DNA from 4 places in the Streptomyces sp. NBC_01471 genome. Region 1 is predicted to be linked to each of the others. Evidence: riboswitches for the same ligand, from Rfam matches in the RefSeq annotation. Region 1 holds a riboswitch; each other region holds the start of a gene.
What was found. Region 1 has a riboswitch for thiamine pyrophosphate ahead of OG285_RS07900 (thiamine ABC transporter substrate binding subunit). Riboswitches for the same ligand answer to the same signal wherever they lie in the genome.
Positions count from the first base shown of each region.

Region 1 (7,711 bases):
GATCGCTCCGACCGCGGCGAACTGCACCAGTGTCAGCACGGCCGCCGTCGGCAGGTCGAGCAGTTCGGCGGTCTCCCGGTAGATCTCCACCTCCAGCGTGGAGAAGGTGGGTCCGCCGAGGATCTGCACCACGCCGAAGGAGGTGAAGGTGAAGAGGAAGACCATCAGCGAGGCGGCGGCCACCGCGGGCGTCAGCGCGGGCAGGGTCACCCGGCGCCAGGCGGCGAACCTGGAGGCGCCGAGCACCCGCGCGGCCTCCTCCTGGCGCGGGTCGAGCTGCGCCCAGAGGCCGCCCACGGTCCTCACGACCACCGCGTAGTTGAAGAAGACGTGCGCGAGCAGAATCGCCCAGACGGTGGTGTCCAGGCGTACGCCCCACAGCTGGTCGAGCAGGCCGCCGCGGCCCAGCAGCGCGAGGAAGGCCGTCCCGACGACGACGGTGGGCAGCACGAAGGGCACCGTCGCCACGGCGCGCAGCAGCTGCTTGCCGGGGAAGTCGAAGCGGGCGAAGACGTACGCGCCGGGGAGCGCGATCAGCAGCGTGAGCCCGGTCGACGCGCACGCCTGCCAGGTGGTGAACCACAGGATGTGCAGGATGTCGGGCTGGCTCAGCACGTCGCCGATCCGCCCGAACTGCCAGGTGCCGCCGGCCTTGAGGCCGCGGCCGACGATGGCGGCGACCGGGTAGGCGAAGAAGACGGCGAAGAACGTGACGGGCACGGCCATCAGCGCGAGCCGCACCGCCGTCCGCCGCCGGGCCGCCCTGTTCGCTGGCCCCGGCCCGGTCGCGGACGGCCCCTTCCGCGCCGCGGGCTCTACTTCAGGACGATCGAGGACCACGACTTGACCCACTGATCACGGTTCTTGGCGATCGTGCCGGGTGCGACGGTCTCGGGACGGGTGACCTTCGCGCCGAACTTCGTGAACACCGCGGGCTCCTTCGCGCCCTTCACCACGGGGTCCACGAACATGTTGAGCGGCATGTCCTCCTGGAACTTCTTGCTGATCAGGAAGTCGATCAGGGCCTTGCCGCCCTTCTCGTTCTTCGCGCCGTCAAGCAGCCCGGCGAACTCGATCTGCCGGAAGCAGGTGGAGGTGACGACACCGGTGGGGGCGGTCTTCGGCTGCGGCTTGGCGTACAGCACCTCGGCGGGCGGGCTCGACGCGTACGAGACGACGAGCGGCCGGTCGCCCTTGGCCTTCTTGCCGCCGGCCGAACCGGAGAAGTCGTTGTTGTACGCCTGCTCCCAGCCGTCGTCGACCTTGACGCCGTTGGCCTCAAGCTTCTTCCAGTACGCCTGCCAGCCGTCGTTCCCGTACCGGGCGACCGTGCCGAGCATGAAGCCGAGCCCGGGCGACGAGGTGGCGACGTTCTCGGTGACGAGGAGGTTCTTGTACTGCGGCTTGATCAGATCGTCGAAGCTCTTGGGCGGGGCGAGCTTGTGGTCGGCGAAGTACTTCTTGTCGTAGTTGACGCAGAGGTCGCCGCTGTCGATGGGGGTGACCCGGTGCTTCGCCGCATCGAGCTGTACCCCGGAATCGACCTGGTCCAGACCCCTGGCCCGGTACGGCGTGAAGAGGCCGTTGCTGAGTGCCCGCGACAGCAGGGTGTTGTCGACGCCGAAGAAGACGTCGCCGCGCGGGGATCCCTTGCTGAGGATCTCCTGGTTGAGCGCGGCTCCGGCGTCCCCGCTCTTCAGGACGTGGACGGTGTAGCCGGTCTCCTTCGTGAACTCCTTCAGCACGGCGGGGGACGCGGCGAACGAGTCGTGGCTGACCAGCGTGACGACCTTGGAGTTCTTGGCGCCCGAACCGGAGTCGCCGGAGCTTCCGCAGGCAGCGAGCGTCGAGACGCCCAGCGCGGCGGCCAGCGCCGTGACGGTGAGCCTCCTGGTGGTCAGCGTTCTGCCGGACGTGCGCGCTCGCTTGGTGGTACTCACTGATTCCTCCTGGGATGGGGACATCCAGGAAGAGACGCGGCCCTGCCCGCGGAAACGGGCAGGGCTGAACAGCTTGAGTAGTGACCGAACTTCCTACCCGGAATGACCCGGGCAAGGTTCAGAGGGTCTGCGGCGTGCCGCACTCTCAGCGCTGTGGCGCTCCCCTGTCGGAATATGAAAATGTGCGGCCCACGTTACACGGGCCCTACCGCTCCGCGGCCGCCAGCTGCCCGCACGCTCCGTCGATCTCCTGGCCACGGGTGTCCCGTACGGTCACGGGGACACCGTGGGCGGCGATGGCGGCGACGAACGCCTTCTCGTCCTCCGGCCGGGACGCGGTCCACTTGGAGCCCGGTGTCGGGTTGAGCGGGATCAGGTTGACGTGGACCGGCTTGCCCTTGAGGAGCCGTCCGAGCCGGTCGCCCCGCCAGGCGTGGTCGTTGATGTCGCGGATGAGCGCGTACTCGATGGAGACCCGGCGGCCGGACTTCGCGGCGTACTCCCACGCCGCGTCGAGCACCTCGCGGACCTTCCAGCGCGTGTTCACCGGGACGAGGGTGTCGCGCAGCTCGTCGTCGGGCGCGTGCAGCGAGACCGCGAGGCGGCACTTGAAGCCCTCGTCGGCGAAGCGCAGCATCGCCGGCACCAGACCGACCGTGGACACGGTGATCCCGCGCTGCGAGAGCCCGAGACCGTCCGGCTCGGGGTCGGTCAGCCGGCGGATCGAGCCGACCACCCTCTTGTAGTTGGCGAGGGGCTCGCCCATGCCCATGAAGACGATGTTGGAGAGCCGCGCGGGCCCGCCCGGCACCTCACCGTCGCGCAGCGCTCGCATACCGTCGACGATCTGGTGCACGATCTCGGCGGTCGAGAGGTTGCGGTCGAGGCCCGCCTGACCGGTGGCGCAGAAGGGGCAGTTCATACCGCAGCCGGCCTGCGAGGAGATGCACATCGTCACCCGGTCCGGGTAGCGCATCAGCACCGACTCGACGAGCGTGCCGTCGTGCAGCTTCCAGAGCGTCTTACGGGTGGTGTCGTCGTCGCAGCTGATGTGGCGCACGACGCTCATCAGGTCGGGAAGCAGCGCCTCCCGCAGCTTCTCGCGCGAGGCGGCCGGGATGTCGGTCCACTCGGCGGGGTCGTGGGTGTACCGCGCGAAGTAGTGCTGCGACAGCTGCTTGGCGCGGAACGGCTTCTCGCCGGTCTCGGCCACGGCGTCCTTGCGCTCGGCGGGCGTGAGGTCGGCGAGGTGGAGCGGGGGCTTCTTGGCTCCGCGGGGCGCGACGAAAGTGAGTTCTCCGGGCTTAGGCATGGTTCATCCAGTGTCGCAGACAGCGGAGGGAGGGCCCGCCGTCCTGTGGACGACGCCCCTCCCTCCGGTGAAGGCACAGGTCAGAGACGTGGATATACGCCGATCGCCGGTCTCAGGAGCCGACGAAGAGCACCAGCAGCAGCCAGACCACGGGTGCGGTGGGCAGCAGGGAGTCCAGCCGGTCCATGATCCCGCCGTGGCCCGGCAGCAGCGTTCCCATGTCCTTGATCCCGAGATCCCGCTTGATCATGGACTCGCCCAGATCGCCCAGGGTGGCGCTGGCCGCGACGGCGAGGCCGAGCAGCAGACCCTGCCACCACTGCCCGTCGTCGATCAGGAACCGCATGCAGAGGGCGCCCGCCACCATCGCGAAGCTGACCGCGCCGAACAGCCCCTCCCTGGTCTTTCCGGGGCTGATGCGCGGTGCGAGCTTGTGCTTGCCGAAGCGCCAGCCGATCGCGTACGCGCCCGTGTCGCTGACCACGGTCAGGACCAGGAACGTGAGCACCCGCCAGGGGCCGTCGTCGGCCGCCAGCAGCAGCGCCACGAACGTCGCGAGGAACGGCACGTAGAACGCGGCGAACACCCCCGCCGTGACATCCCTCAGATAGCCGTCGGGCGACTCGGTCATCCGCCAGACCAGGACGGCGAGCGCCGTGAGCGCCATGGCGATCCAGGCACCCTCGGCCCCGCGCGCGTACCCGGCGACGACCATGGCGGCGCCGCCCACCGCGAGCGGTACGAGCGGCGCCTTGATGCCCTTGCGCTCGGCGAGCCGCGAGGTGAGTTCCCAGAGGCCGACGACCACCGCGACCGCGATCACGATCACGAACGCGGCCTTCCAGATGAAGAGGGAGGCGACCACCACCACGCCGAGGCCGACACCGACCCCTATCGCCGACCGCAGATCGCGGCCGGCCTTCTTCTTCTCGGGAGGCGGCGGGGCTGGCATGGGCTCCTGCGGCATCTCGTCACGGAACAGGGGGCCACTCGGGCGAGCGGCCCCCCGGTCGTGGTCGGCACGGCTGTGCTGGTCACGACCGCCGTCTTCGGCGTCTCTGCCTGAGTCGGGCACGATGGGCATGGGCCGAGTCTGCTCAACTTCATGCTCGCCGTATGCGGGACCCGCCGGGACAGCGCCCTGGTCGGGGGCGGGTCGCCATTCCCCGACGGAGTGGCCGCTCTGCGGGGCACCCCAGGAAGAGTCGTTCATCAGACCTCGAGCAGCTCGGCTTCCTTGTGCTTGAGCAGCTCGTCCACCTGCGCGACGTACTTCGCGGTGGTGTCGTCGAGCTCCTTCTCGGCGCGGCGGCCCTCGTCCTCGCCGACCTCGCCGTCCTTGATCATCTTGTCGATCGTCTCCTTGGCCTTGCGGCGGACGGAGCGGATCGAGATCTTGGAGTCCTCGGCCTTGGTCCTGGCGACCTTGATGTACTCCTTGCGGCGCTCACCGGTCAGCTCCGGGAACGTCACACGGATGATGTTGCCGTCGTTGCTCGGGTTGACGCCGAGGTCCGAGTCACGGATCGCCTGCTCGATGTTCCGCAGCGAGGTCTTGTCGAACGGGGTCACCACGGCCATCCGGGCCTCCGGCACGGAGAACGAGGCGAGCTGGTTGATCGGGGTCAGCGCGCCGTAGTACTCCGCCACGATCTTGTTGAACATCGCCGGGTGCGCACGGCCGGTGCGGATCGCGGCGAAGTCCTCCTTGGCGACCACGACGGCCTTCTCCATCTTCTCCTCGGCCTCGAGGAGGGTCTCTTCGATCACCACTTGCTCCCGCATGTCTTGAGTGGGCCCGCGTTCTCAGGCCCTGGAGTAAACCCGCGTCTTGCCCTGCACGGTGTCCGACCGGCAGGTTCTTGTCGGTCCTGTTGGCCTCTCGGCCTCGGCCTCGTGACTCGTGGCCCCTCGGCTCTCCCGAACGGCCGTCCCCCGGTTCTCAGGCCCGGGTGCCCTGGTCGTTCACAAGAGTCCCGATCTTCTCACCCTTGACGGCCCGCGCGATATTGCCGGAGGCCAGCAGCTCGAAGACGAGGATCGGCAGACTGTTGTCACGGCAGAGGGTGATGGCGGTCGCGTCGGCGACCTTGAGGTTGCGGTTCAGCACCTCGCTGTACTCCAGCGCGTCGTACTTCACCGCGTCGGGGTTCTTCTTCGGGTCGGAGTCGTAGACCCCGTCCACCCCGTTCTTGCCCATGAGCAGCGCCTCGGCGTCGATCTCCAGGGCACGCTGCGCGGCGGTGGTGTCGGTGGAGAAGTACGGCATGCCCATGCCCGCGCCGAAGATGACGACGCGCCCCTTCTCCAGGTGACGGACGGCGCGCAGCGGAATGTACGGCTCCGCGACCTGCCCCATGGTGATGGCGGTCTGGACGCGGGAGTCGATCCCCTCCTTCTCCAGGAAGTCCTGGAGGGCGAGGCAGTTCATGACCGTACCGAGCATGCCCATGTAGTCGGAGCGGGCCCGGTCCATGCCGCGCTGCTGGAGCTCGGCGCCGCGGAAGAAGTTACCGCCGCCGATGACGACCGCGATCTCGGCGCCGTCACGGACGACCGCCGCGATCTCGCGGGCGATGGCGTGTACGACGTCGGGGTCGACGCCGAGGCCGCCGCCGCCGGCGAACGCCTCACCCGACAGCTTCAGCATGAAGCGGCCGTGCCTCTTGACGTCGCCGGTACTGCCGTCGTCGGGACTGTCGGCGTTTTTGTCGGCCTGTTCCATGGAGATCTCCTCGTGCGCATACGAAGAAGGCCATTGCCGGGGGTCCTTGCGGTTCCCTGTGCGGCAATGGCCTCCTCGTCAGATCTGCGGCCGTCCGGCGCGGACCCGGGCGGCTGCGTCAGACCCTATCGGGGTCTTCGGTGGATCGCGTACAGACTCAGATGCCGACCTTGATGCGCGAGAAGCGCTTCAGGGTGACACCGGCCTCGTCCAGAACCTTCTGGACGGACTTCTTGTTGTCCAGGGCGTACGGCTGGCCCAGGAGGGTGGCGTCCTTGAAGAAGCCGTTGACCCGGCCCTCGACGATCTTCGGGAGCGCGGCCTCGGGCTTGCCCTCGGCGCGCGTGGTCTCCTCGGCGACGCGGCGCTCGGCCTCCACGACCTCGGCCGGGACGTCCTCGCGGTCCAGGTACTTCGGCGCGAAGGCGGCGATGTGCTGCGCGATACCGCGGGCGAGCTCGGCGTCGGCCTTGTCCAGCTCGACCAGGACACCGATCTGCGGGGGCAGGTCGGGCATGGTGCGGTGCATGTACGAGGTCACGTAGCCGCCCGAGAACTGGGCGAAGCGGTCCAGGACGATCTTCTCGCCGAGGTTCGCGTTGGCCTCGTCCACGTACGCCTGGACGGTCTTGCCGGCCTCGATCTCGGACGCGAGGAGCGTCGCGATGTCGGCCGGGGAGGTCGCGGCGACGTGCGCGGCGAGCGCGTTGGCGACAGCCTGGAACTTGTCACCCTTGGCGACGAAGTCCGTCTCGCACTTCAGCTCGACCAGAACACCGGAGGTGTTGTCGTCGGCGATGAGGGAGACGACGGCGCCGTTCTCGGCGGAGCGGCCCTCGCGCTTGGCGACGCCCTTCTGGCCCTTGATACGGAGCGCCTCGACGGCCTTGTCGACACTGCCGTCGGCCTCGTCGAGCGCCTTCTTGCAGTCCATCATGCCGGCGCCGGTGAGCTCGCGGAGCTTCTTGACGTCAGCGGCGGTGTAGTTCGCCATGATCGTGAAATTCTCTCTCGAAGTCTGAAAGATCTTACGGGTGAACGGCGGAGGCCCGGAGGCCTCCGCCGTCAACAACCGAACCGGTGAGGGTCAGGCCTGCTCGGCGTCCGCGGCCGGGGCGGCGGGCGCCTCGGCGGCAGGGGCCTCGGCAGCGGGCGCCTCGGCGGCCGGAGTCTCGGCAGCGGCCTCGGCGTCCGCGACCTTCTCGGTCTCGGCAGAGGTCTGGACGACCTCGGCGCCGTCCTTCTTCTCACCGTCGAGCAGGTCACGCTCCCACTCGGCGAGCGGCTCGGAGGCAGCCTTCTCGCCCGGCTTCTGGTCGCCGGTCGCAGCGCCGGAGCGGGCGATGAGGCCCTCGGCGACGGCGTCGGCGATCACGCGGGTGAGCAGGGTGACGGAGCGGATCGCGTCGTCGTTGCCCGGGATCTTGTAGTCGACCTCGTCGGGGTCGCAGTTGGTGTCGAGGATCGCGACGACCGGGATGTGGAGCTTGCGCGCCTCACCGACGGCGATGTGCTCCTTCTTGGTGTCGACGATCCAGACGGCGCTGGGCACCTTCTGCATCTCGCGGATACCACCGAGGGTCTTCTCCAGCTTGGCCTTCTCGCGCGAGAGGACCAGGAGCTCCTTCTTGGTGAGGCCGGAGGCGGCCACGTCCTCGAAGTCGATCTGCTCAAGCTCCTTCAGACGCTGAAGGCGCTTGTAGACGGTGGAGAAGTTGGTCAGCATGCCGCCGA
Region 1 covers NZ_CP109450.1:1,803,582-1,811,292, forward strand. Annotated here, with positions in the region: gene OG285_RS07895 (ABC transporter permease) at 1-726, opposite strand, end outside; gene OG285_RS07900 (thiamine ABC transporter substrate binding subunit) at 816-1,940, opposite strand; TPP riboswitch at 2,013-2,116, opposite strand; gene rlmN (23S rRNA (adenine(2503)-C(2))-methyltransferase RlmN) at 2,146-3,252, opposite strand; gene OG285_RS07910 (phosphatidate cytidylyltransferase) at 3,365-4,465, opposite strand; gene frr (ribosome recycling factor) at 4,465-5,022, opposite strand; gene pyrH (UMP kinase) at 5,195-5,977, opposite strand; gene tsf (translation elongation factor Ts) at 6,135-6,971, opposite strand; gene rpsB (30S ribosomal protein S2) at 7,065-7,711, opposite strand, start outside.

Region 2 (7,711 bases), 800 kb from region 1:
CGCGGGGGTTCCGCCGCCCCGGTGGCGCTCTGTTCACGGTCGCCGGGCAGGAACCCGGAGAGTGACCGCTCCGGATTCCGTCTGACCCGTCTCGCGTAGCGGATGACGTACGCGATGGTCACCGAGGTGAGGACGATCCACATCAGCGCGCGCAGCACGATGCCGTCGCCGAGGGAGATGTCGGCCGCCGACGAGGCGACCCCGGTCGCGAAGGGGTTGACGGTGGAGCACAGCACGCCGACCCCCGCGCCCAGGATGATGGTGCCGGTCGCCACCATCCGGTCGTAGCCGAGTGCCAGCATCAGCGGGACGATCAGCCCGTAGAACCCGAGGGTCTCCTCGGCGAACCCCTCCACCGTGCCGAGGAGCGCGAAGACCAGCATCACACCCGCGATGAGCAGCGCGCCGCGCTCGCGGAGCCGGTGCGCGAGACGCCCGATGCCGAGGTCCAGCGCACCGGTCGCGAAGACCACCGTGATGAAGGCGCCGATCGCGATGACGAAGAGGAACACACCCGCGCTGCCGTACAGTTCGCCGGCCAGACCGGGGCCGACCTGGCCGGTCTTCGCGTCCTGGACGCCGTAGAGGCCGTTGACCGGGGAGAGGAAGAGGTCGTTGAGCCGGTGGACGATCCCCCGGTCGGAGGGGACACGGTGGTACGTGCCCTGGATCGGCGCCCCGGACTTGTTCCTCTTGTAGGCGCCGGGCGGGATCAGGAAGGCCAGTGCCCAGACCGCGACGGTGACGACGGCCAGGACGGTGAGGGCACTGGGGAAGACGAACCCGCGTTTTTCCGGTGGCTTCTCGTCCGGGGCCTGCCGGGTCTGGACCGTGCTCACGCGGCGGCCCGGGACCGGGACGCCGCAGTGGGCGCGGCACCGGACGGACGCAGTGCGGCCAGGCGGGTGACGAGCCTGCGCTGCACCTCCTGCGAGTCCTGCCCCGGACGGGAGCGGAGGCTCAAGTTCACTCGCACGTACGGCACGACGGGTGGCGCCCCATGGCCGGCCGGGGACGCCTCGATCCCGGCGACCGTGACCGCCGGGCCGCTCCGGAGCAGCCGGCCGGGGCCTCCCGAACCGGTCAGCGCGGCATCGCCGCGTACGCCCGCGAGCGTACGGAACTCCTCCTGCCCCGCCTGCCCGGGTCCCAGCTCCATCGTGCACCCCTGTTCCGCTCCGGAGGATCTGCGCCAACGGCATCACAGGGAGCGTGGGCCCGCACTTTGTCCGATACCACACCGGTGGGGCCGCACTCGGTCCTTGTACCGTCGCGGATGCGGCGCCACCCGCTTGCGGGAGGGCCCTGCGGGCGAAGCCCCCGACCACGGACAGTGAGGACCAAGGCCAGTGATCACCACGGAACGCCTCCGGCTGCGCCCGCTCAGCGAGTCCGACACGGACTGGTGGGTGCGGCTGCACGCCGACGAAGAGGTCAACTCGTACGTCGGCGCCTACACCCCCGCGCAGGCCGCCGCGCGCCTGCGTGTCATCGAGCAGCAGTGGGCCCGGCGGGGACACGGCCTGTGCGCCGTCGAGCTGCGGAGCACCGGGGAGGCCATCGGACGCTGCGGCCTGCACTGGTGGGAGCAGTTCGACGAGACCGAGATCGGCTGGACCTTCGCCCGTGCGCACTGGGGCCGCGGCTACGCCACGGAAGCGGCCCGGTCCGTGCTCGCCTGGGGCTTCGGGCCGCTGGGGCTGGAGCGGATCACCTCCATGATCCACCCCGACAACGCCGCATCGGCCGCGGTCGCCCGGCGCCTCGGGTTCACACCCCTGCGCGAGGACACCGTCCTCGGCCGCCCCTGCACCGTCCATGCGCTGGCGCTGGAGGACTTCACCTCCGCCGCCGGGAATCCCACGGGATTTCCGGCCGACCGATGAGTTCTCGTGCCGGGTCCGGTCTGAAAGGTATGAACACGGATAGGCACACAGAGGCGCGCAGGGAACCGGACGGCGCTCTGCCCGACCTGGAACCGCCGGCCCGGCACATGGCGAGGCTCTCGGACGCCGTCGGCGACGGGCAGCTGGGCGATCCCACGCCCTGCCCGGACTTCGCTGTCCGGGACCTGCTCGCCCACATCTCCGGGCTCACGGTGGCGTTCCGCGCCGCGGCCGGGAAGGACTTCGGGCCGAACACCGACACGGCGCCGGGGACCGGCCCCAAGCCCGAACTGGCCCCTGACTGGCGGACGGCGCTGCCCCGGCAGCTGGAGGAGCTGATCGCGGCCTGGCACTCCCCCGCCGCCTGGGAGGGCGACACCAGGGCGGGCGGATTCACCTTGCCCGCCCCCGTCGCCGGTCGGATCGCACTGAACGAGCTGGTCGTACACGGCTGGGACCTGGCCCGTGCGACCGGGCAGCGGTACGCGCCCGATCCGGGGAGCCTCGGCGTCTCGTACGCGCTGCTCGGCCGGCCGGACAGCCCGGCGCAGGCTCCCGCCTTCGGCCCGGCTGTCGGGGTTCCGCAGGACGCCCCGTTCCTCGACCGGGTGATCGGGCTCAGCGGGCGCAGCCCGGAGTGGAAGCCTTAGGAAGCCCTGGCCGGCACCGGCCCGTCGGCCGCCTCCGAAGCCGCGTACCCTGCCCCGATGCGACGCATCCTCGTAGCCGGTATCACCGGGGCCGGAAAGTCCACCCTCGCCCGGGCGCTGAGCGAGCGGCGCGCCGTGCCGTATCACGAGATGGACGCGCTGCACTTCGTCGGGCCCGGCTGGTCCGTGAACGAGGCGTTCGCCGGACAGGTCGCCCGGATCGCTGCCACCCCGTCCTGGGTCTTCGACTCGTACGGCTACCCCGAGGTCCGCGATCTGTTGTGGGAGCGGGCCGACACGGTGGTCTGGCTGGACTATCCGAGGCGAGTGGTCATGCCCCGGGTCCTGCGGCGGTCGCTGCGCCGGACTGTGCTGTGTGAGCGGGTGTTCGGCGGGAACCGGGAGACGGTGGCGGGGTGGTTCCGCGGGGACCACCCCGCCTGGTGGGCGTGGTCCCAGCACGCGGCCCGCCGGGAGGACATCCGCCGCCGCACCCGCGACCGGCGTTTCGCGCCGCTGCGCGTGCTCCGCTTCGAGCGCCCCGAGGAGACGGCTGCCTGGCTGGAGACCCTCGGCCGCGACAGCTGATACCGGCGCGCGCCTCCCTGTTCCGCTCAGACGGCCGGGCGGCGGCGCAGCCTGAAGGGGGCGTAGACGACGAGTGCGGTGAGGAAGGCCGCGTAGTAGGCGAGGTCGGCGCCGTGCAGTGCGGCGGCCACCGGACCTGTGTAGAGACCCGTGTTCATGAACGGGACCGCTGCGGCGAAGGCGGCGCAGAATGCCACCAGTGCGGGTCGGCCGGACCGCGAACGGACGCTCTCCGTGGTGGGATCGACCGGTTCGCCCGCGCGGGCCCGGGCGAACCAGTCGACCGCGACGACGGCGACGAAGCCGGGAATCCAGTAGCCGACGAACAGCAGTACGTTCTGGAAGCGGGCGGTGGTGTCGGCGGCATGCATCCACAGCACCAGCGGGAAACCGAGTACGGCGGCGAGAGCGGCCGCGAACGGACGCGGGACGCGCAGACCGATGGTCTGCAGCGCCAGCGAGCCGCTGTAGTCGTTCATGGCGTTGCTGCACAGGGCGGCCAGCGCCACGGCCAGCAGCCCCAGCCCGCCGAGTATGCCGCCGCCCAGCAGTCCTTCGACCCCGCGGGCGGTCTGGTCGGTGAAGACCGAGGCGCCCCACAACCCGAGTGACTGGACCGCCACGAAGGAGACGCTGACGCCGAGGAGCGTGTACCAGAACATCCGCGGCCGGGAGGTGTCCTGCGGCAGGTAGCGGCTGAAGTCGCTGGCGTACGGAGCCCACGACAGCGCCAGACTGAGCGCGATGGTGCTGGTCAGTACGAACGCACCGGCGCGGTCGGCGCCGTGGGCGGCGGCCGCGTGCTGGACGCTGTCCGGGAGTCTGAAGGCCAGGGCGGCGAAAGCGGCGGCGAGCACGAAGGTCATCAGCTTCTGGAGCCGGTGGATCGCTTCGTAGCCCAGCACTCCGAGGGACCCCTGTCCCAGCATCATCACCAGTACGCCCAGCCAGAAGGGCCAGCCGCAGAGCCGGGCCAGCGCGTCTCCGCCGAACAGCCCGATGAGTGCGTCCCAGGCCACCGACGACAGCCATTGCAGCAGGCCGGGCACCAGGACGGAGCGGCCGAACGCGAGCCGGGCCAAGGGCAGTTGACCTGCCCCGGTGCGGCTGCCCCAGGTTCCGAGATACGCGGTGGGAACGGCGCCGATCAAGGTGCCCAGCACAACGGCCGCCAGGGCGGTGGGCACGTCCAGACCGAGCGCGATACCGACGGTGCCGGTGAACACGCCGGTCATGGTCAGATTCGGGGCGAACCACACGGTGAACAGCCGGCCCGGGCCGCCATAGCGATGGTGCCCGGGCACCGGGGCGATGCCGCGTGCCTCGATACGCAAGTCGCCGGGTTCGGCGGGCATCCGGCCGTCGAAGACGGATCGCGGACCTGTGGCCGACGTGCTGCTGGGAGCAGGTGGAAATGACATGAGCGACATCCCTCCGCCAGTGCTAACTGGTTCAGGTTCGGCGGGTGTGATCTCAGCCCCTGGACGGGGCACCCCGTGTCCGGTACGACGGCAAGGCTAACGTGCGGCGCCACGCTGTCCGCGGCGAGGGTGCGCAGCCGCGGGGGGCGACGGCGACGAGCAGGGGGTCGCTGTGTTCACCAGGCCGGACGCTGCACCCGCCGCTCAGCTGGTGAAGAAGTCACTGACCGCGGCGGAGAACTGTCCGGGCTCCAGCGCGTGCACGGTGTGGCCGACCGGGATCGTGATGGTCCTGCAGTCGGGGATTTCCGCTGCCATGTCGGGGATCCGCTCCTGCGGCATCGAGCTGTCCGGGCCGCCCGTCACGATCAGCGTCGGGGCGACGATCTCGCCGAGCCGTTCGGCCCACTCGGGACCGGGCTCGCGGATCTCGTTCCTGATGGCGGGCACCACGTTCCAGTCGTAGTCGACCGGGTCTTCGGGTCGCTCCGGTTCGGCCACGTCCCTGGGGTACGGCGGCGGGGTCTCCTCCAGGACGAGCCGCTCCACCCGGTCCGCGTGCTCCTGGGCGAGCAGGTAGGCGACGACGCCGCCCATGGAGTGGCCGACGACCCCGACCCGGTCCAGTTCCAGTTCGTCCAGGAAGCCGAGTACGTCGTCGCGCATGAGCTCGAACGAGTACTCGTCCGGCCAGTCGCTCTCCCCGTGTCCTCGCAGGTCGAGGGCGTACACCCGCCACTCCTCGCCGAGCACCCGCCCGGTCTCCTCCCAGGTCGCGGACGAACCGCCGAGGCCGTGCAGCAGCACCACCGGCGCGCCGAAGGGGTCGCCCCAGGTGCGGTACGCGAGCCGTACGTCGCCGACATCGACTACTGAGTGATCGTCCATACCGCAGACGCTACAGCGCGCGGGCCGGTGCATCCGCCGCCGTGGCGCACGGAGGCCGTCCGGTTGCGTGGAGTCACCTTCGGGCAAAATAGGTGATACACCCTGCCTACCTTTCGCCACCCTCCGCGCGCCATCGGTCAGGATCAGTCCGGGGCGTGTCCAATTCGCTCAACTCCTTTCACCCCAGGGGGTGTACGGCCTCCTGGGTAGCTGATAGGAAAGCTTCCTAACAGAACATCGCCGCACGAACTCCCCTTGGAGGACCGGTGAAAGCCCCCCACCGCACCACCGCTGGACGCAGCCGGAGGATCATCACGCGCACCGTGCTCGGGCTGGCCCTGGTGGCCGTCCCGGCCACCGCCTACGCGACCAACGCCCCGGCGGAGCACGTGAGTTCACACGCCACACGGCACGTCGCCACGGCGGCGACAGGACTCGACGACCCGGCGAAGAAGGAGATCGCCATGAAGCTGGTCTCCAGCGCCGAGAACTCCTCACTGGACTGGAAGGCCCAGTACAAGTACATCGAGGACATAGGAGACGGCCGCGGGTACACCGCCGGCATCATCGGGTTCTGCTCCGGCACCGGCGACATGCTGGACCTGGTGAAGCTGTACACCGACCGGGAGCCGGGCAACCCGCTCGCCAAATACCTCCCCGCCCTGGAGAAGGTCAACGGCAGCGACTCCCACTCGGGCCTCGGATCGGCCTTCGAGAGCGCCTGGAAGACCGCGGCCAAGGACACCGCCTTCCAGACCGCCCAGAACGACGAGCGCGACCGGGTCTACTTCAACCCGGCCGTGAAGCAGGGCAAGACCGACGGCATCGGGGTCCTGGGCCAGTTCGCCTACTACGACGCCATCGTCATGCACGGTGACGGGGACGACAGCACCAGCTTCAGCTCCATCCGCAAGAGGGCCCTGGCCAAAGCCAAGACCCCGGCACAGGGCGGCAACGAGACCACGTACCTCAACGCCTTCCTCGACGCCCGGGTCTGGGCGATGCAGCAGGAGGAGGCCCACAGCGACACCAGCCGGGTCGACACCGAGCAGCGCGTCTTCCTGAAGAACGGCAATCTCGACCTGCACACGCCGCTCAGCTGGAAGGTATACGGGGACCCGTACAGCATCAGCTGACCGGCCCGCGGGCACGGGGGCGGGGCGCGTTCTGCACCACTGGTGCGGAACGCGCCCCGTATGTCATGCCACCGTCAGTGCCGCACGGTCAGTGCAGTGCGGCTGCCGCCTTGGCCACGGCCTGCTGCGTCGAGTTGTCATCGGCAGCGGGCTCGCCCGGGGTCTCCGGGACCCCGGCGTCCTTCCTGCGCCCCAGGTGGTTGAAGGCCAGGTTGAGCACGATGGCCACCACGCACCCGGTGGATATGCCCGAGTCGAGCACCACCAGCACGTTCTTCGGGAACGCGTGGTAGAAGTTCGGCGCCGCGATCGGGATCAGCCCGATACCCAGGGAGGTGGCGACGATCAGGGCGTTCTCGCCCTTCTCCATGGCCGCGCCGGCCAGCGTCTGGACACCGCTCGCGGCGACGGAGCCGAAGAGCACGACCCCGGCACCGCCCAGCACCGGGAGCGGTACGAGCGCGATCGCGGCCGCGGCCATCGGACAGAGGCCGAGCAGGATCAGGATCCCGCCGCCCGTCGCCACGACGTACCGGCTGCGCACCTTGGTCATCGCCACCAGGCCGATGTTCTGTGCGAAGGCGCTCGCCATGAAGCTGTTGAAGAACGGGCTGATCAGGCTGGAGACGGTGTCGGCGCGCAGGCCCCCCTCGATGATCCGCTCGTCGGCGGGCCGGCCGACTATCTTGCCGAGCGCCAGCATGTCGGCGGTCGACTCGGTCATACAGACCAGCATCACGATGCACATCGAGATGATCGCGGAGACCTCGAACTGCGGTGCGCCGAAGTGGAACGGCGTCGGGAACCCGATCGGGTCGGCGTTGCGCATCGCGTCGAAGCTGGTCATGCCCATCGGTATCGCGATGAGCGTACCGATCACCAGACCGAGCAGGATGGCGATCTGCTGGAGGAAGCCGCGGAGCAGTTTCCGCAGGGCCAGGACGATCACCAGGGTGAGGGCGGCCAGGCCGATGTTCTTCATCGAACCGTAGTCCGCCGCCCCCTGGGTGCCCTGGGCCCACCCGAAGGCGACCGGCAGCAGCGAGACCCCTATGAGGGTGATGACGGTGCCGGTGACGACCGGCGGGAAGAACCGGAGCAACTTGCTGAAGTACGGGGCGAGTATGAACCCCAGTACGCTC
Region 2 covers NZ_CP109450.1:1,000,816-1,008,526, forward strand. Annotated here, with positions in the region: gene OG285_RS04400 (YfcC family protein) at 1-839, opposite strand, end outside; gene OG285_RS04405 (hypothetical protein) at 836-1,159, opposite strand; gene OG285_RS04410 (GNAT family N-acetyltransferase) at 1,350-1,886, shown strand; gene OG285_RS04415 (TIGR03086 family metal-binding protein) at 1,916-2,536, shown strand; gene OG285_RS04420 (adenylate kinase) at 2,594-3,124, shown strand; gene OG285_RS04425 (cytosine permease) at 3,151-4,554, opposite strand; TPP riboswitch at 4,537-4,631, opposite strand; gene OG285_RS04430 (alpha/beta hydrolase) at 4,750-5,433, opposite strand; gene OG285_RS04435 (chitosanase) at 5,700-6,569, shown strand; gene OG285_RS04440 (nucleobase:cation symporter-2 family protein) at 6,658-7,711, opposite strand, start outside.
Region 2: it holds a riboswitch for thiamine pyrophosphate, as region 1 does, so the genes downstream of both, OG285_RS04425 (cytosine permease) here and OG285_RS07900 (thiamine ABC transporter substrate binding subunit) in region 1, are expected to answer to the same signal.

Region 3 (7,711 bases), 2.1 Mb from region 1:
AGACTCCCCGCAGGGCCAACCGGCAAGGACGAGCGGGCATCCGGGACGTGGCCGCCGCAGCCGGTGTCTCCATCACGACCGTCTCCGACGCGCTCAACGGCAAGGGCAGGCTCCCGGACGCCACCCGCCGCCATGTCCGCGAGGTCGCCGACCGGCTGGGCTACCGCCCTTCCGCCGCGGCCCGAACCCTCCGTACCGGAAAGTCCGGCCTCATCGGCCTGACGGTCACCACGTACGGGGATGAACCTTTCACCTTCACCGAATTCGCGTACTTCGCCGAGATGGCCAGAGCCGCCACCTCCGCCGCGCTCGCACGCGGCTATGCCCTCGTCATCCTCCCCGCGACGTCGCGCCACAGCGCGGTCGACGTCTGGTCGAACGTCGCGCTGGACGGCACCGTAGTCATCGACCCCTCCGACCACGACCCCGTAGTCATCGAACTCGTACGCCAAGGCCTCCCCGTCGTCTCCGACGGCCGCCCGGCGGGCACCCTGCCCGTCACGGCCTGGGTCGACAACGACCACGAGGCCGCGGTCCTCGATCTGCTCGACCATCTCGCCGCAGCCGGGGCCCGCCGTATCGGGCTGCTCACCGGCACCACGACGGACACGTACACCCGCCTCTCCACCACCGCGTATCTGCGCTGGTGCGAGCGGGTCGGACAGGATCCGGTGTACGAGTCCTACCCCGCGCACGACCCGTGCGCGGGAGCCGTCGCCGCGGACCGCCTGCTCGCCCGTCCGGACCGTCCGGACGCCGTCTACGGACTCTTCGACCCCAACGGCACCGACCTGCTGGCGGCAGCACGGCGGTACGGACTGCGTGTCCCCGAGGATCTGCTGCTGGTCTGCTGCAGCGAATCCACCGTGTACGCGAGCACCGAGCCGCCCATCACGACCCTCTCGCTCAAGCCCCGCCGGATCGGTACGGCCGTCATCCAGTTACTCATCGATGCCATCGAAGGCATCAATGACGATCACCCGGTCGAGCAGGTGATACCGACCGAACTCATCGTCCGGACCTCCTCGCAGCGCCGCCCGCCGCGCACGACGGTCAGCGCACCCCGCTCCCCCGCGCCGGACTGACCACCTCAATAGGTGCGAAACGGGCGGTCGGTCGGCAGACCGTCCGGATTCAGCACCCCTGGTGCGTCACAGAGTGCTGGTCGCATTCCTATGATGGGCGCACGACACCGCGGACCCCCCGACCAGGCAGGTCCGACCGGTGCACGGCGCGCGACGGTGGTGGAGGGGTCGATGACTCAGGGGGCCGGTCTGGAACCCGCGATGCGGACGGCGACAGTGCGGGACTTCCGCGTACCGCCCCTGCCCGCGTCCGAGCACGTCCACGAGGCCGGGAAGGCGCCGCGGTACGCCGCCGGTGAGGAGCCGGACGGGTATACGGCGACCCAGCGGGACCTGCCCGTCATCAGCCGTGGCGGCCCCGGTGACACGGTCGTCGTACCGATCGTGCCCGAACCCCAGCCCCTCCCCGCTCCCTCCGAAGGCGAGGGGGGTCTCGGACCGCTCTACGTCGTCGGCGACGTCCACGGATACCTCGACGAACTCCTGGCCGCCCTGTGCGCCCAGGGGCTCATCGACACCGAGGGCAACTGGGCCGCCGGGAACGCCCGCCTCTGGTTCCTCGGCGACTTCACCGACCGCGGCCCGGACGGCATCGGCGTCATCGACCTGGTGATGCGGCTGTCCGCCGAGGCCGCGGCCGCCGGAGGTTACTGCAAGGCCCTCATGGGCAACCACGAGCTGCTGCTCATCGGCGCCAAACGCTTCGGCGACACCCCGGTCAACTCCGGTGCGGGCACCGCGACCTTCCAGGCGGCCTGGCTGCTCAACGGCGGCCAGAAGGCCGACATGGACCGGCTGCAGGACGTCCACCTCCAGTGGATGTCACGGCTCGACGCCATGGAGCTGGAGGACGACCACCTCCTGGTGCACTCCGACACCACCGCCTATCTCGACTACGGCGATTCGCTCGAAGCGGTCAACGACACCGTCCGCGAGACGCTCACCCGCAACGACGCCGACGAATGCTGGGACCTGTTCCGCAAGTTCACCAAGCGCTTCGCGTTCCGCGACGAGTCGGGACCGCAGGCCGTGCAGGAGCTCCTGGGGGTCTTCGGCGGCCACCGGATCGTCCACGGCCACAGCCCCATCCCGTACCTGCTGGGCGAGGTCGGGGCCGAGGACGGCGAGGACAGCCCGCGTACCGTCATCGAGGGCCCGCACCTGTACGCGGACGGGCTCGCCGTCGCCATGGACGGCGGCGTGACCATGGCCGGAAAGCTACTCGTGGTGCAGCTGCCGCTGCCGAACTGAACAGCGCACGCGAAGGCGATTTCCGGAAACCCTCTGTCACCCCGCGCCATAACAGCTCTACCATCGGATTATCCGTAGCAGGCTCTCCTCCGTTTACGCCCGACTGCCCGTCAGAAGGCGGTCGGTACGGCCCGACGGAGCATCGGGGGATGCACATGAACAGCGCTTCGCACCTGCTGACAGAGGACCGTCCGGAGTTCGAGCGGCTCCTCGACGACGCACTGCGCACCGCGCCCGACCGACCGGATCTGGCCGAGCTGGGGCAGCGGCTCAACAGCGAGCAACTGCGCACCATGGTGCTCGACGCCGACAGCCTGGTCACCTCGACCGCGGCAGCCGAGTACGAGCACTTCGTGAAGGTGCGCGCCGGACTGCGCACGCCCGCCCCGGATTCGGTGCGCGCCTCCGTCCTCGCTCCCGTCAGAGGCGGCGCCCACGCGGGTGCGGGGCTCGCCGCCGTACTCGCGGTACTGGCCCCGGTACTGGCGGGCACCGCCGCCGTGATCTTCCTGCTGGTGGGCTACATACTCAAGGCGCTCGATCCGGCGCCCGCCTTCGGCAACACCATGGTCACCGCGGGCTGGTTCTTCGCGGCCCTCACCGCTGCCGCCATCCTGGCCGCAGCGATCGGGCTCCTCCTGACGGCGCTGCGCAACGGCTCGACCGAAGTGCACCCCGAGACGGAGGAGGGGGACGACGAGCTCTCCGAAGAGGTCGCCCGGGCCCGGGACGCCTGGCGCCACGCCCTGCTGGAACGGGGCATCGTCCCGTTCCTGAGCGCGGCACTGGCCGACCCGAGCGTCGACCCGGCGGCCCCCGCCCCGTACCGCCCGGCGGGCCGCATCCCGAACCTCGGCTACAGCCGTCCCGACTTCGCCAGTCCGGACTCGGGCGGGACGACGGCCCACGAGCGTCCCAGTTTCACCAGCCCGGACTTCACGAGCCCGGACTTCGGAGGCCCCGACCACCAGCCGGAGTGACGCACCGGCCGGTCCGCGGTAGGAACCGGCCGGTGCGAGGCAGGTTGGGCCCGGTACGGGACCGGCCGGTACGGGACCGGCCCCGTACCGGGGGCACATGGCGTCGTCAGTCGGCGATCGGCAGGTACACCCGGTTGCCGCTGGCCGCGAACTCCTTCGACTTCTCCGCCATCCCCGACTCGATCTCCTCCTGGCTTCCGCCGTGCTCGCGGCGGATGTCCTGGGAGATCTTCATCGAGCAGAACTTCGGCCCGCACATGGAACAGAAATGCGCGGTCTTCGCCGGCTCGGCCGGCAGCGTCTCGTCATGGAACTCCCTTGCCGTGTCGGGGTCGAGAGCGAGATTGAACTGGTCCTCCCAGCGGAACTCGAAGCGTGCGTCCGAGAGCGCGTCGTCCCACTTCTGCGCGTCCTGGTGCCCCTTGGCGAGATCCGCCGCATGGGCCGCGATCTTGTACGTGATGACGCCGGTCTTCACGTCGTCCCGGTTGGGCAGCCCCAGGTGCTCCTTGGGCGTGACGTAGCAGAGCATGGCCGTGCCCCACCAGGCGATCATCGCCGCCCCGATGCCGGAGGTGATGTGGTCATACGCCGGGGCCACGTCCGTGGTGAGCGGGCCGAGCGTATAGAAGGGGGCCTCCTCGCAGATCTCCTGCTGGAGGTCGATGTTCTCCTTGATCTTGTGCATCGGGACGTGACCGGGACCCTCGATCATCGTCTGTACACCATGACGTTTGGCGATCGTGTTGAGTTCCCCGAGGGTGCGCAACTCCGCGAACTGCGCCTCGTCGTTGGCGTCCGCGATCGACCCCGGCCGCAGTCCGTCGCCCAGCGAGTAGGTGACGTCGTAGGAGGCCAGAATGGACGAGAGCTCCTCGAAGTTCTCATACAGGAACGACTCCTTGTGGTGCGCCAGGCACCAGGCCGCCATGATCGAGCCGCCCCGCGAGACGATCCCGGTCTTGCGGCGTGCGGTGAGCGGCACGTACCGCAGCAGCACCCCCGCGTGCACCGTCATGTAGTCGACGCCCTGTTCGGCCTGCTCGATGACCGTGTCCTTGTAGATGTCCCAGGTCAGCTCCTCGGCCTGGCCATCGACCTTCTCCAGGGCCTGGTAGAGCGGGACCGTGCCGATCGGCACGGGGGAGTTGCGCAGCACCCACTCGCGGGTGGCGTGGATATTGCGCCCGGTGGACAGGTCCATGACCGTGTCTGCGCCCCATTTGGTGGCCCAGGTCATCTTGTCCACCTCCTCCTCGATGGAGGAAGTGACCGCGGAGTTGCCGATGTTGGCGTTGACCTTCACCAGGAAGCGCTTCCCGATGATCATCGGCTCGATCTCCGGGTGGTTGACGTTGGCCGGCAGGACCGCCCGGCCGGCGGCGATCTCCTCCCGTACGACCTCGGGGGAGACGTTCTCCCGGATCGCGACGTACTCCATCTCCGGGGTGATTTCCCCGCGCACGGCGTACGCGAGCTGGCTCACCGCGCGCCCTTCGCGCCCCCTCCTGGGCTGGCGGGGACGGCCGGGGAAGACCGCGTCGAGGTTACGGAGCCCTCCGCGCGGCGATGTGTGCTTGATCCCGTCGTCCTCGGGGCGGGCCGGGCGGCCCGCGTACTCCTCGGTGTCGCCGCGGCCGATGATCCAGTTCTCCCGGAGCGGGGCGAGCCCGCGCCGGACATCGGTCTCGACGGTGGGATCGGTGTACGGGCCTGACGTGTCGTACAGCGTCACGTCCTGCCCATTGGTGAGGTGCACCTGCCTGACGGGCACCCGGAGATCCGCGCGCGAGCCCTCCGGGCCCGCGACATATCCCTTGTGCCAGCCCGGCTTGCGCTCGTCCTGATCGGTGGCAGGCGTGCGTGCATCCACTGTGGTCATGAGACCTACTCCCTACGCCGGCATTACCCGGTAACAGGTTCGGCGGTCGGCGCAGCTCTCAGCAGACTGCTGATCAGCGCCCTCTCAGCCCGGTGCTCCGAGCTCCCGCGTGTGCAAAGGTGCCCCCCACGCTAGTGCCCAAGAGCGCACGCTGAACAGAGGGCCTCCCCCTTCTTGCGATGATCTGGCGGTGACACCACTCCCTGAACCGTCCCCCGGCGGGCACGGCCACCCGCACGGTCACGGCCCTGCCGCGCCGGTGTCCAGGCACCTGCGCAAGGTCATCGCAGCCGTGCTGATTCCCTTCGCGGCGGCGGTCGTTGCCGGTCTCGCGGTCTTCTGGCCGGACGGGGACCCGCACCATGCCCGCAGCGGTGTCGGGTTCGACCGGCAGACCCGGCAGGGCAAGGTGGTGGAGATCACCGCGGTCAACTGCAAGGACCTGCACGCCGACCAGTCGTCGACGGCCGACGGGGGCGGGAGCGGGAGTGGTACCGACGGCGAGAGCGCGGCGGAGCAGCAGGCCGGTGCCGGTGCGGCCCCGCAGGGCGCCCCGTGCAAGAAGGCGAAGATCGAGGTGACGAGTGGCAAGGACAAGGGCCGCACCTTCGCCGAGATCGTCCGGTCGGACTCCCCGCGCCAGTTGCACCAGGGGCAGGGCGTGATCGTCGCGTACGCCCCCGACGCCCCCCGCGACCTGCAGTACTCGGTGTCCGACGTGGACCGGAAGTTCCCGCTGGCGCTGCTCGCCGGGATCTTCGCGCTGGTGGTGGTCGCCGTGGGCCGGTTGCGCGGGCTGATGGCTCTGGTCGCGCTGGCCGTCAGCTTCGCCGTGCTGACGCTGTTCATCCTGCCCGCCATCCTGCACGGTTCGAATCCGCTGGTCGTGGCGGTCATCGGGGCGAGCGCCATCATGCTGATCGCCCTCTACACCTGCCACGGCCCGACGGCGCGGACCTCGGTCGCCGTCATCGGCACCCTGATCTCGCTGATGCTGATCGGGCTGCTCGGTTCGCTCTTCATCGGCTGGGCCGGCCTGACGGGCAACACCGACGACAGCACCGGACTGATCCACGGCCTCTACCCGCACATCGACATGAGCGGGCTGCTGCTGGCGAGCGTCATCATCGGATCGCTCGGGGTGCTGGACGACGTGACGGTCACACAGACCTCAGCGGTCTGGGAACTGCACCAGGCCGATCCCACGATGGGGGCCCGCGGGCTCTACCGGGCGGGCATCCGGATCGGCCGCGACCACATCGCGTCCGTCGTCAACACCCTCGTTCTGGCCTACGCCGGTGCGGCGCTGCCCCTGCTGCTGCTCTTCTCCATCGCGCAGAGCAGTGTGGGGACGGTGGCCAACTCCGAGCTGGTCGCGGAGGAGATCGTACGGACCCTGGTGGGCTCGATCGGCCTGGTCGCCTCGGTGCCGGTGACCACGGCGCTCGCCGCGCTCGTGGTCTCGGCCGACCGTGCGGGCCATGGGACCGACCGCCCGTCGCGCGGGGTGGGCCGGGCGCTCGCGGGAGGGGGCATCACGCGGGGCGGCGGGGGCCGCCGCCGCAAGCACTGAGCCGCCCCGCTCTGCACCCCGGCTACGCGCCCTCGCCCGGGCCTCGGGCCTCGGGCCTCGGGCCGCAGGCTTCAGCCGGCGTTCTCCTCCGCGAGGATCCGGCCGAGCGCTGCCTCCAGATGTCCGTCGAAGTCGCCCAGACTGCACTCCTCGCCGAGCGGGACGATCTTGTCCGTGCGGTCCAGGAAGGCGATCAGCGGGGCGCTGCCCGCCCGGAACAGCGCGCGGTCGGCCCCGACCTGGAGCCGCAGATGAACGTCGGACAGCCCTGACGGATCGCTGGGCGCGATGTGCACGTCGCCGTCCCCTGTAGGGGCGTTGATCCCGTCGAGCAGCAGCTCGCGACCGAACGTCCAGGTCACCGGCGCGTCTCCGGGAAGGTGGAAGGTCATCCGGACCGCGTACGGATCGCTCACCTCGTAGCACAGCTCCACCGGGATACGGAAGGAGAGCTCCTCGGAGACGAGGAAGCTCATCATGACCTCTGCCTGGACCGATTCGCGCATGTCCCTACCCCGCAGTAGACGCCGTATTGGTTCACAAGATGGCCGGGAATGTACCTCCGGGCCCTCTTGACGTAATCGTGCTGTAAGCGCAAACAGATCACAAGGAGTGATATTTCAGATACTGAGAGCGAACGCAAGCGAATCGGGTAAAGCCCCAACCTCGGACCGTAACGTTTTAGCAGCGGAGAGCAACCGTACTTGCTCATGCGCGAGGCTGGAAACAGCCGTCGCCGCAGCACCTGAGCCGGGCCTGATCGGGATGGCGGCGCCGACCGTTCCGAGCGCGTACTCCTGCTGCCCGGCAACCGGTTGCATCCGTTCCGCGGAAGCCGGCCTCCGCAGCAGGACGCACCGGTCACGTGCCGAATGGCGGGTCGGCGGACGCACCGGACGGCGGTCCGGATGATCTCTGCGGGAGGCTTCGCCGGGGCGGC
Region 3 covers NZ_CP109450.1:3,947,367-3,955,077, reverse strand. Annotated here, with positions in the region: gene OG285_RS17370 (LacI family DNA-binding transcriptional regulator) at 1-1,085, shown strand, start outside; gene OG285_RS17365 (metallophosphoesterase) at 1,257-2,336, shown strand; gene OG285_RS17360 (hypothetical protein) at 2,486-3,316, shown strand; gene thiC (phosphomethylpyrimidine synthase ThiC) at 3,423-5,198, opposite strand; TPP riboswitch at 5,191-5,317, opposite strand; gene OG285_RS17350 (YibE/F family protein) at 5,389-6,771, shown strand; gene OG285_RS17345 (SsgA family sporulation/cell division regulator) at 6,843-7,277, opposite strand; gene OG285_RS17340 (hypothetical protein) at 7,392-7,711, opposite strand, start outside.
Region 3: it holds a riboswitch for thiamine pyrophosphate, as region 1 does, so the genes downstream of both, thiC (phosphomethylpyrimidine synthase ThiC) here and OG285_RS07900 (thiamine ABC transporter substrate binding subunit) in region 1, are expected to answer to the same signal.

Region 4 (7,711 bases), 4.3 Mb from region 1:
CCAGTGGTGGACCAGCAGCCGCTCGCCGTACCGGCGGGAGGGGAAGGACGCGCAGTCGCCGACCGCGTACACATCGGCGACCGAGGTGCGCAGCCGCTCGTCGGCGGTGACCGAGCCGTCGGTGCCCAGCGCGATTCCGGAGCCGGCCAGCCAGCCGGTCGCGGGCCTGGCCCCGATGCCGACGAGGACGGCCGCGGCGGGCAGCCGCCGCCCGGACTCCAGGACCACGGCCCCCGGCTCGACGCGGGCCACGCGTGCGTGGGTGACGAGTTCGGCGCCGCTGTCGGCGTACCAGTCGGCCATGGGCGCCGCGATCTCGGCCGGCAACGCCCCGACGAGCGGCCGGCCGGCCGCCTCCACCACCGTCACCGCGCACCCCGCCTCCCGTGCGGCCGTGGCGAACTCGGCGCCGATCCAGCCGGCGCCCACCACCACGACGTCCCGCCGGTCGGCGAGGACGGCCCGCAGCCGCCCCGCGTCGTCGAGCGTGCGCAGCAGATGGACGCCGGGAACGCCCTCGCTGCCGGGCAGCGTGACCGGGTGGGCGCCGGTGGCGACGACCAGCGACCCGTACGGGACGGGGCCGCGCGAGGTGTCCAGCTCCCGTTCCCGCGGGCGTACGCCGGTCACCTCGCAGCCCAGCAGCAGCTCGACCCCGAGCGCGCCGAAGTCGACGTCGAAGGCGGAGCCCTCGGCCTTGCCGAGCAGCACGGACTTGGAGAGCGGCGGTCTGTCGTACGGCTGGTGGGACTCCTCACCGATCAGCGTGACGGGCCCGGTGAAGCCCTGGTCCCGCAGGGCGACAGCGGTCTGCACTCCGGCCATGCCCGCACCGGCGATGACGACGTTCCTCGGCTCACTCACCCGATCACCTTAAGCAGCTGACGCACCGTCAGGACAGGGGGCCGTCCCGGGACGCCTTACGGGGCGGCGCGGACCGGGGTTAGGCTGGCCACGCTGAACCACTCGCGGGAGTCCGGGCGTACCGGGCTGAGAGGGGGGCTGGACGGCCTCCGACCGTACGAACCTGATCCGGGTCATGCCGGCGAAGGGAGGGGCTGGACGCCCATGCACGCGCATCACGCCAACCACCACGCGCACCGCACCGACCGCGCGGACACGCTGCCCGACGTACTGATCATCGGTGGCGGGATCATCGGCCTCGTCACGGCCTGGCGGTCGGCGCAGCGCGGACTGCGCACCGCCGTCGTCGACCCGCAGCCGGGCGGCGGCGCCGCACAGGTCGCGGCCGGCATGCTGGCCGCCGTCACGGAACTGCACTACGGCGAGCAGGTCCTGCTCGGTCTGAATCTGGAGTCCGCCCGCCGCTACCCGGCGTTCGCGGCGGAGCTGGAGGAGGCATCGGGGCAGGAGCTGGGTTACCGCGCCTGCGGCACCCTCGCCGTGGCACTCGACCTCGACGACCGGGCCCGTCTGCGGGAGCTGCACGCGCTCCAGCTCCGCTCGGGCCTGGAGTCCGAATGGCTCACGGGACGCGAGTGCAGGCGCCTCGAACCGATGCTCGCGCCGGGGGTACGCGGCGGGCTGCGGGTGGACGGCGACCACCAGGTCGATCCGCGGCGGCTGGCGAAAGCGCTGCTCACCGCGTGCGAGCGGGCCGGGGTCACCTTCCACCGCGGCTGGGCGGAGCGGCTGACGGTGGAACGCGGCCGGGCTACCGGCGTCGTGCTCGCCGACGGCGTCGCGCTCACCGCCGACCGGGTGGTCCTGGCGGCGGGCAGCCTCAGCGGCCGGCTCGCCGGGGTGCCGGACGCGGTGCTTCCGCCGGTACGCCCGGTCAAGGGGCAGGTCCTGCGGCTGACGGTGCCGCCCGTGTACGCGCCGTTCCTCAGCCGGACCGTCCGCGCGGTCGTCCGGGGCAGCGATGTCTATCTGGTCCCCCGCGAGAACGGGGAACTCGTGGTCGGCGCGACCAGCGAGGAGCTCGGCTGGGACACCACGGTCACCGCGGGCGGGGTGTACGAACTGCTCCGCGACGCCCACGAGCTGGTGCCCGGCATCACCGAACTCCCGCTCACCGAGACGCGCGCGGGACTGCGTCCCGCGTCGCCCGACAACGCGCCGCTGCTCGGCCCGACCGCGCTGCCCGGCCTCCTGCTGGCCACCGGGCACTTCCGGAACGGCGTGCTGCTCACCCCCGTCACCGGCGATGTGATGGCCGAACTGCTCACCACCGGGGAGCTGCCCGCCGAGGCCCGCGCCTTCACTCCCCGGCGCTTCTCTCCCGTACGACAGGAGCAGCCCGCATGAACACGCCGCCCACGCCCACGAACGTGCCGCCGGTGGACGCACCTCCCGCGGACCCGCCGCCGGTCGACGTGTCGGTCAACGGCGAGCCCCGCAGGATCGCGCCGGGCACCACCCTCGATGTGCTGGTCACCGGCCTCACCAGCGCTCCGTCGGGTGTCGCCGCCGCGGTCAACGAGACCGTCGTGCCCCGGGGCAGCTGGTCCCGCACCGCGCTCGGCGACGGCGACCGCGTCGAGATCCTCACCGCAGTCCAAGGAGGCTGAACCGGACATGGCAGACGATCCCCTCACCCTCGCGGACACCGTCTTCTCCTCCCGGCTGATCATGGGGACCGGCGGTGCGCCGAGCCTCGATGTGCTGGAGAGGTCCCTGATCGCGTCGGGCACCGAACTCACGACGGTCGCGATGCGCCGCCTCGACCCGACGGTGCAGGGCTCGGTCCTCTCGGTGCTCGACCGGCTCGCCATCAAGGTGCTGCCGAACACCGCCGGCTGCTTCACCGCGGGCGAGGCGGTCCTGACCGCGCGCCTGGCCCGCGAGGCGCTGGGCACCGACTGGATCAAACTTGAGGTCGTGGCGGACGAGCACACCCTGCTGCCCGACCCGGTGGAGCTGCTCGACGCCGCCGAGACGCTGGTCGACGACGGTTTCACGGTCCTGCCGTACACCAACGACGACCCGGTGCTGGCCCGGCGCCTTGAGGAGGCGGGCTGCGCGGCGATCATGCCGCTCGGCTCCCCCATCGGCTCGGGCCTCGGCATCCGCAACCCGCACAACTTCCAGCTGATCGTGGAGCGGGCGGGCGTGCCGGTGATCCTCGACGCGGGGGCCGGTACGGCCTCGGACGCCGCGCTGGCGATGGAGCTCGGGTGCGCGGCCGTGATGCTGGCCTCGGCGGTGACGCGCGCGCAGGAACCGGAGCTGATGGCGTCCGCGATGCGGCGGGGCGTGGAGGCGGGCCGGCTCGCGTACCGCGCGGGACGGATCCCCCGGAGGCACTTCGCCCGGGCGTCGTCACCGGAGGCGGGGCGCGCGGCACTCGATCCGGAGCGGCCCGCGTTCTAGGGCGTGTCCGCTTGCACGGAGCCGGCCGAGCGGGTCGGCGGGAGGTGCGTGATGCCTCCCCCACAGCCGCCTCCCGCCCTGTCACAGCTCGGCCTCAGTCCCGGCCGATTCGCCAGGACCGCTTAGGCCCTGTCAGCGCCGACTCGTACACTCGCCAGCGTGGATACGACGCTTGGTGACCCGCAAGCCCCGCTCGTCGGGCAGCTGCTCGACGGCCGCTACCGGGTGGACGCGTGCATCGCCGTCGGTGGCATGGCCACGGTCTACCGGGCCGTCGACACCCGTCTGGACCGGGTGGTCGCCCTCAAGGTGATGCACCCCGCACTGGCGGTCGACGCCACGTTCGTGGAGCGGTTCATCCGGGAGGCCAAGTCCGTCGCACGGCTCGACCACCCCAATGTGGTCGGCATGTTCGACCAGGGCGCGGAGGGCGCGCACGTCTATCTGGCGATGGAGTACGTCGCCGGGTGCACGCTGCGCGACGTCCTGCGCGAGCGGGGCGCGCTGTGCCCCCGTGCGGCCCTGGACATCCTGGAGCCGGTCCTCGCCGCACTCGGCGCCGCGCACCGGGCCGGATTCGTCCACCGCGACATGAAGCCGGAGAACGTGCTGATCGGGGACGACGGCCGGGTCAAGGTCGCCGACTTCGGCCTCGTCCGGGCCGTGGACACCGAGACGAACAGCACGGGCACCATCCTGGGCACCGTCTCCTACCTGGCCCCCGAGCAGATCGAGCAGGGCACGGCCGACACCCGGGCGGACGTCTACGCCTGCGGCGTGATGCTGTACGAGATGCTGACCGGCGCCAAACCGCACGGCGGCGACACCGCCGCACAGGTCCTCTACCAGCACCTCAACGAAGGCGTGCCCGCGCCGTCCGCCGCCGTTCCGGGACTCGCCGGCCGGCTGGACGACCTGGTGGCGAGCGCCACCGCCCGGCACCCCGGCGACCGGCCGCACGACGCCGTGGCGCTGCTCGGCCAGGTCCGCGAGGCCCGCGCCGCACTGAGCGACGCCGAGCTGGACGCCGAACCGCCGCAGGCGCTCGCGACCGGCGCCGCGCGGCCGGGGGCGGACTCCTCCGAGGACCGTACGGATGTGATCCGGCGCCCGTTGCCCGCAGCGGGGATCAACCGGACCAGCCGTCTGGTGATGCCCGCCGCCGAGGAGCCGGAGCCCGGGCGGCAGCCCGTGCGCCGCGGCCGGCGGGCCCGCCGCGGTCTCATCGCGTCGGTCGTCGCCGTCCTGCTGGTGCTGGGCGTCGGGGCCGGTGTCTGGTACATCAACTCGGGCCAGTTCACCCGGGTCCCCTCGCTCCTCGGCCAGCCCGAGAAGACCGCGACGTCGCGGCTGTCGGCCGCCGGTCTCGACGTGAAGAGGACCGAACGCAAATTCAGCGACACCTACGACCGCGGCCAGGTCATGAGCAGCAGCCCGGCGTCGGGCGCCCGCATCCGCGACAACGACGCGGTGTCCCTGGTCATCTCGCGCGGACCCAGGGTCGTCCGGGTGCCCCGCGTCGAGGGCCGGCCGCTCGCACAGGCCAAGCAGGACCTGACGAAGGCGGGGCTGGCGTCCGGCATGGTCACCAAGGAGTTCAGCGAGGACGTCGGACGGGGCAAGGTGATCCGTACGGACCCGGGGTCCGGCACGGAGCGGCACGCCGACTCCGCGATCGCCCTCGTCGTCTCGAAGGGCGCCCCGGTCGACGTACCGGATGTCACCGGCGAGTCCCTGGACGACGCGCGCGCCGACCTCAAGGACGAGAACCTCAAGGTCGTGGTCGCGCCGGAGCGGATCAACTCCACCGAGGACGCCGGACAGGTCGCCAAGCAGTCGCCTGCCGAGGGGGCGCGGGCGGAGGAGGGCGACACCATCACACTGACGGTCTCCAAGGGTCCCCGGATGATCAGCGTCCCCGACGTCACGGGCGACAACGTGGACGACGCGAAGAGCGCGCTCACCGACAAGGGCTTCAAGGTCCATGTCGACCGGCCGTTCCTGTCCTTCAGCGACACCGTCGACAGCCAATCCGTCGACGGCGGCGGCCGGGCCCCGGAGGGCAGCACCATCACCATCAAGACCAAGGGACTCTGAACACACCGTGCGCAACCCCATCGGCGGCCACGTCCCCGTGGCCGGCGGACTCGCCAGGACCGGACTGCCCTACGCCCGGGAGCTGGGCGCGGAGACCGTACAGGTCTTCGTGGCCAACCCGCGCGGCTGGGCCACACCCACCGGGAACCCGGACCAGGACGAGCAGTTCCGCAAGGAGTGCGCGAACGAGGCGGTCACGGCGTACGTTCACGCGCCGTATCTGATCAACTTCGGTTCGCACACGGCCGCGACCGTGGAGAAGTCGGTGGAGTCCCTGCGCCACTCGCTGCGCCGGGGCCGGGAGATCGGCGCGCTGGGCGTCGTCGTGCACACCGGCTCAGCGACCGGTGGCCGTCCGCGGTCCGAGGCACTGGCGCAGGTCCGCGCGCATCTGCTGCCCCTGCTCGACGAGCTGACCCACGACGACGACCCGTTCCTGCTGCTGGAGTCGACGGCGGGCCAGGGTTCGTCGCTGTGCTCCCGCACCTGGGACTTCGGCCCGTACTTCGAGGCGCTCGACTCCCATCCGAGGCTCGGGGTCTGCCTGGACACCTGCCACATCTTCGCGGCCGGCCACGACCTGGCAGGGCCCGGCGGGATGAACCAGACACTGGACCTGCTCGTGGACACCGTCGGCGAGGGCCGGCTCAAGCTGATCCACGCCAATGACTCCAAAGAGGCCACGGCCGCGCACAAGGACCGGCACGAGAACATCGGGGCGGGTCACATCGGTGCGGAGCCGTTCCGGGAGCTGCTCGCCCATCCGGCGACCGCGGGGGTGCCGCTGGTCATCGAGACCCCCGGCGGCAAGGAGGGGCACAAGGCGGACGTGGACCGTCTGAAGTCGCTCCGCCTCTGAGACGCTCCGCCTCCGGGGAACGACCCGCTCAGAGCTCGGGACCGTCCTCCGGGCCTTCCTGGTACGAGTAGCGCTGCTCCTGCCAGGGGTCGCCGAGATTGTGGTAGCCCCGCTCCTCCCAGAAGCCACGGCGGTCCGCGGTCATGTACTCGATGCCCCGGACCCATTTGGGGCCCTTCCAGGCGTAGAGCTGGGGCACCACCAGCCGCAGCGGGAACCCGTGCTCGGCGGTCAGCAGCTCACCGGCCTTGTGGGTCGCGAAGAGAGTATTCGCATCCGTGAAGTCCTCCAGGCGCAGATTGGCGCTGTAGCCGTACTCGGCCCAGACCATCACATGGGTGACCTGCGGCGCGGGCGGTGCGAGCTCGGCCAGCGTCCGGGCCCGTACGCCGCCCCATTCGGCCGCCAGCATGGAGAACTTCGTCACGCAGTGCAGGTCGGCGACCACGGTGGAGAACGGCAGAGCCGAGAACTCCTCGTGGTTCCAGCAGTGCTTCTCGCCGTCCGCGGTGGCTCCGAAGATCCGGAATTCCCAGCGGTCGGGCTTGAACTTGGGGACGGGACCGTAGTGGGTCACCGGCCAGCCGCGCTGCAGCCGCTGCCCCGGGGGGAGCTCGGACTGCGCCGCTCCCTGTTGCTCCCGGCTCTCCGGCTGACCCATGCATCCATGGTGACAGACCTCGCGGGGTGGTCATGACCAGGTCTGCACCGATGAGGGCAACTCGTACTAAGCCTGCACTTACTGGACTGCCCCGATGGGCGGTGACAGGATGCGCGGAATCTGCCCAGATCCACGCCTGGAAGGAGCCTCTGCGATGCAGGGCGACCCCGAGGTCATCGAGTTTCTCAATGAGCAGCTGACCGCAGAACTCACGGCGATCAATCAGTACTTCCTGCACGCGAAGATGCAGGAGAACTTCGGCTGGACCAAGCTCGCGAAATACACCAGGTCCGAGTCGATCGACGAGATGAAGCACGCCGAGATCCTCACCGACCGGATTCTCTTCCTGGAGGGGCTGCCGAACTACCAGCGGCTCTTCCATGTCCGGGTGGGCCAGACGGTCACCGAGATGTTCCAGGCGGACCGGCAGGTCGAGGCCGAGGCCATCGACCGGCTCCGGCGCGGGATCGAGGTCATGCGCGGCAAGTCCGACATCACATCCGCGAACATCTTCGAGGCGATCCTGGCCGACGAGGAGCATCACATCGACTATCTCGACACCCAGCTGGAGCTGGTGGAGAAACTCGGCGAGCCGCTCTACATCGCCCAGGTGATCGAGCAGCCGGAGAGCTGAGCCTCAGCGCGTACGGACGCGCCGTACGGTGACAGGCTCGGGGTCAGGCGGCCTCGGGGAGCGGAACTCCGGCCGGCTCCGGTGTGCCGACGGGCTCCTGTGCGGGCTGCCGGCGTCCGTCGAG
Region 4 covers NZ_CP109450.1:6,094,389-6,102,099, reverse strand. Annotated here, with positions in the region: gene OG285_RS27315 (NAD(P)/FAD-dependent oxidoreductase) at 1-864, opposite strand, end outside; TPP riboswitch at 959-1,071, shown strand; gene thiO (glycine oxidase ThiO) at 1,069-2,271, shown strand; gene thiS (sulfur carrier protein ThiS) at 2,268-2,534, shown strand; gene OG285_RS27300 (thiazole synthase) at 2,542-3,336, shown strand; gene pknB (Stk1 family PASTA domain-containing Ser/Thr kinase) at 3,496-5,433, shown strand; gene OG285_RS27290 (deoxyribonuclease IV) at 5,441-6,292, shown strand; gene OG285_RS27285 (sulfite oxidase-like oxidoreductase) at 6,321-6,953, opposite strand; gene bfr (bacterioferritin) at 7,108-7,587, shown strand; gene OG285_RS27275 ((2Fe-2S)-binding protein) at 7,631-7,711, opposite strand, start outside.
Region 4: it holds a riboswitch for thiamine pyrophosphate, as region 1 does, so the genes downstream of both, thiO (glycine oxidase ThiO) here and OG285_RS07900 (thiamine ABC transporter substrate binding subunit) in region 1, are expected to answer to the same signal.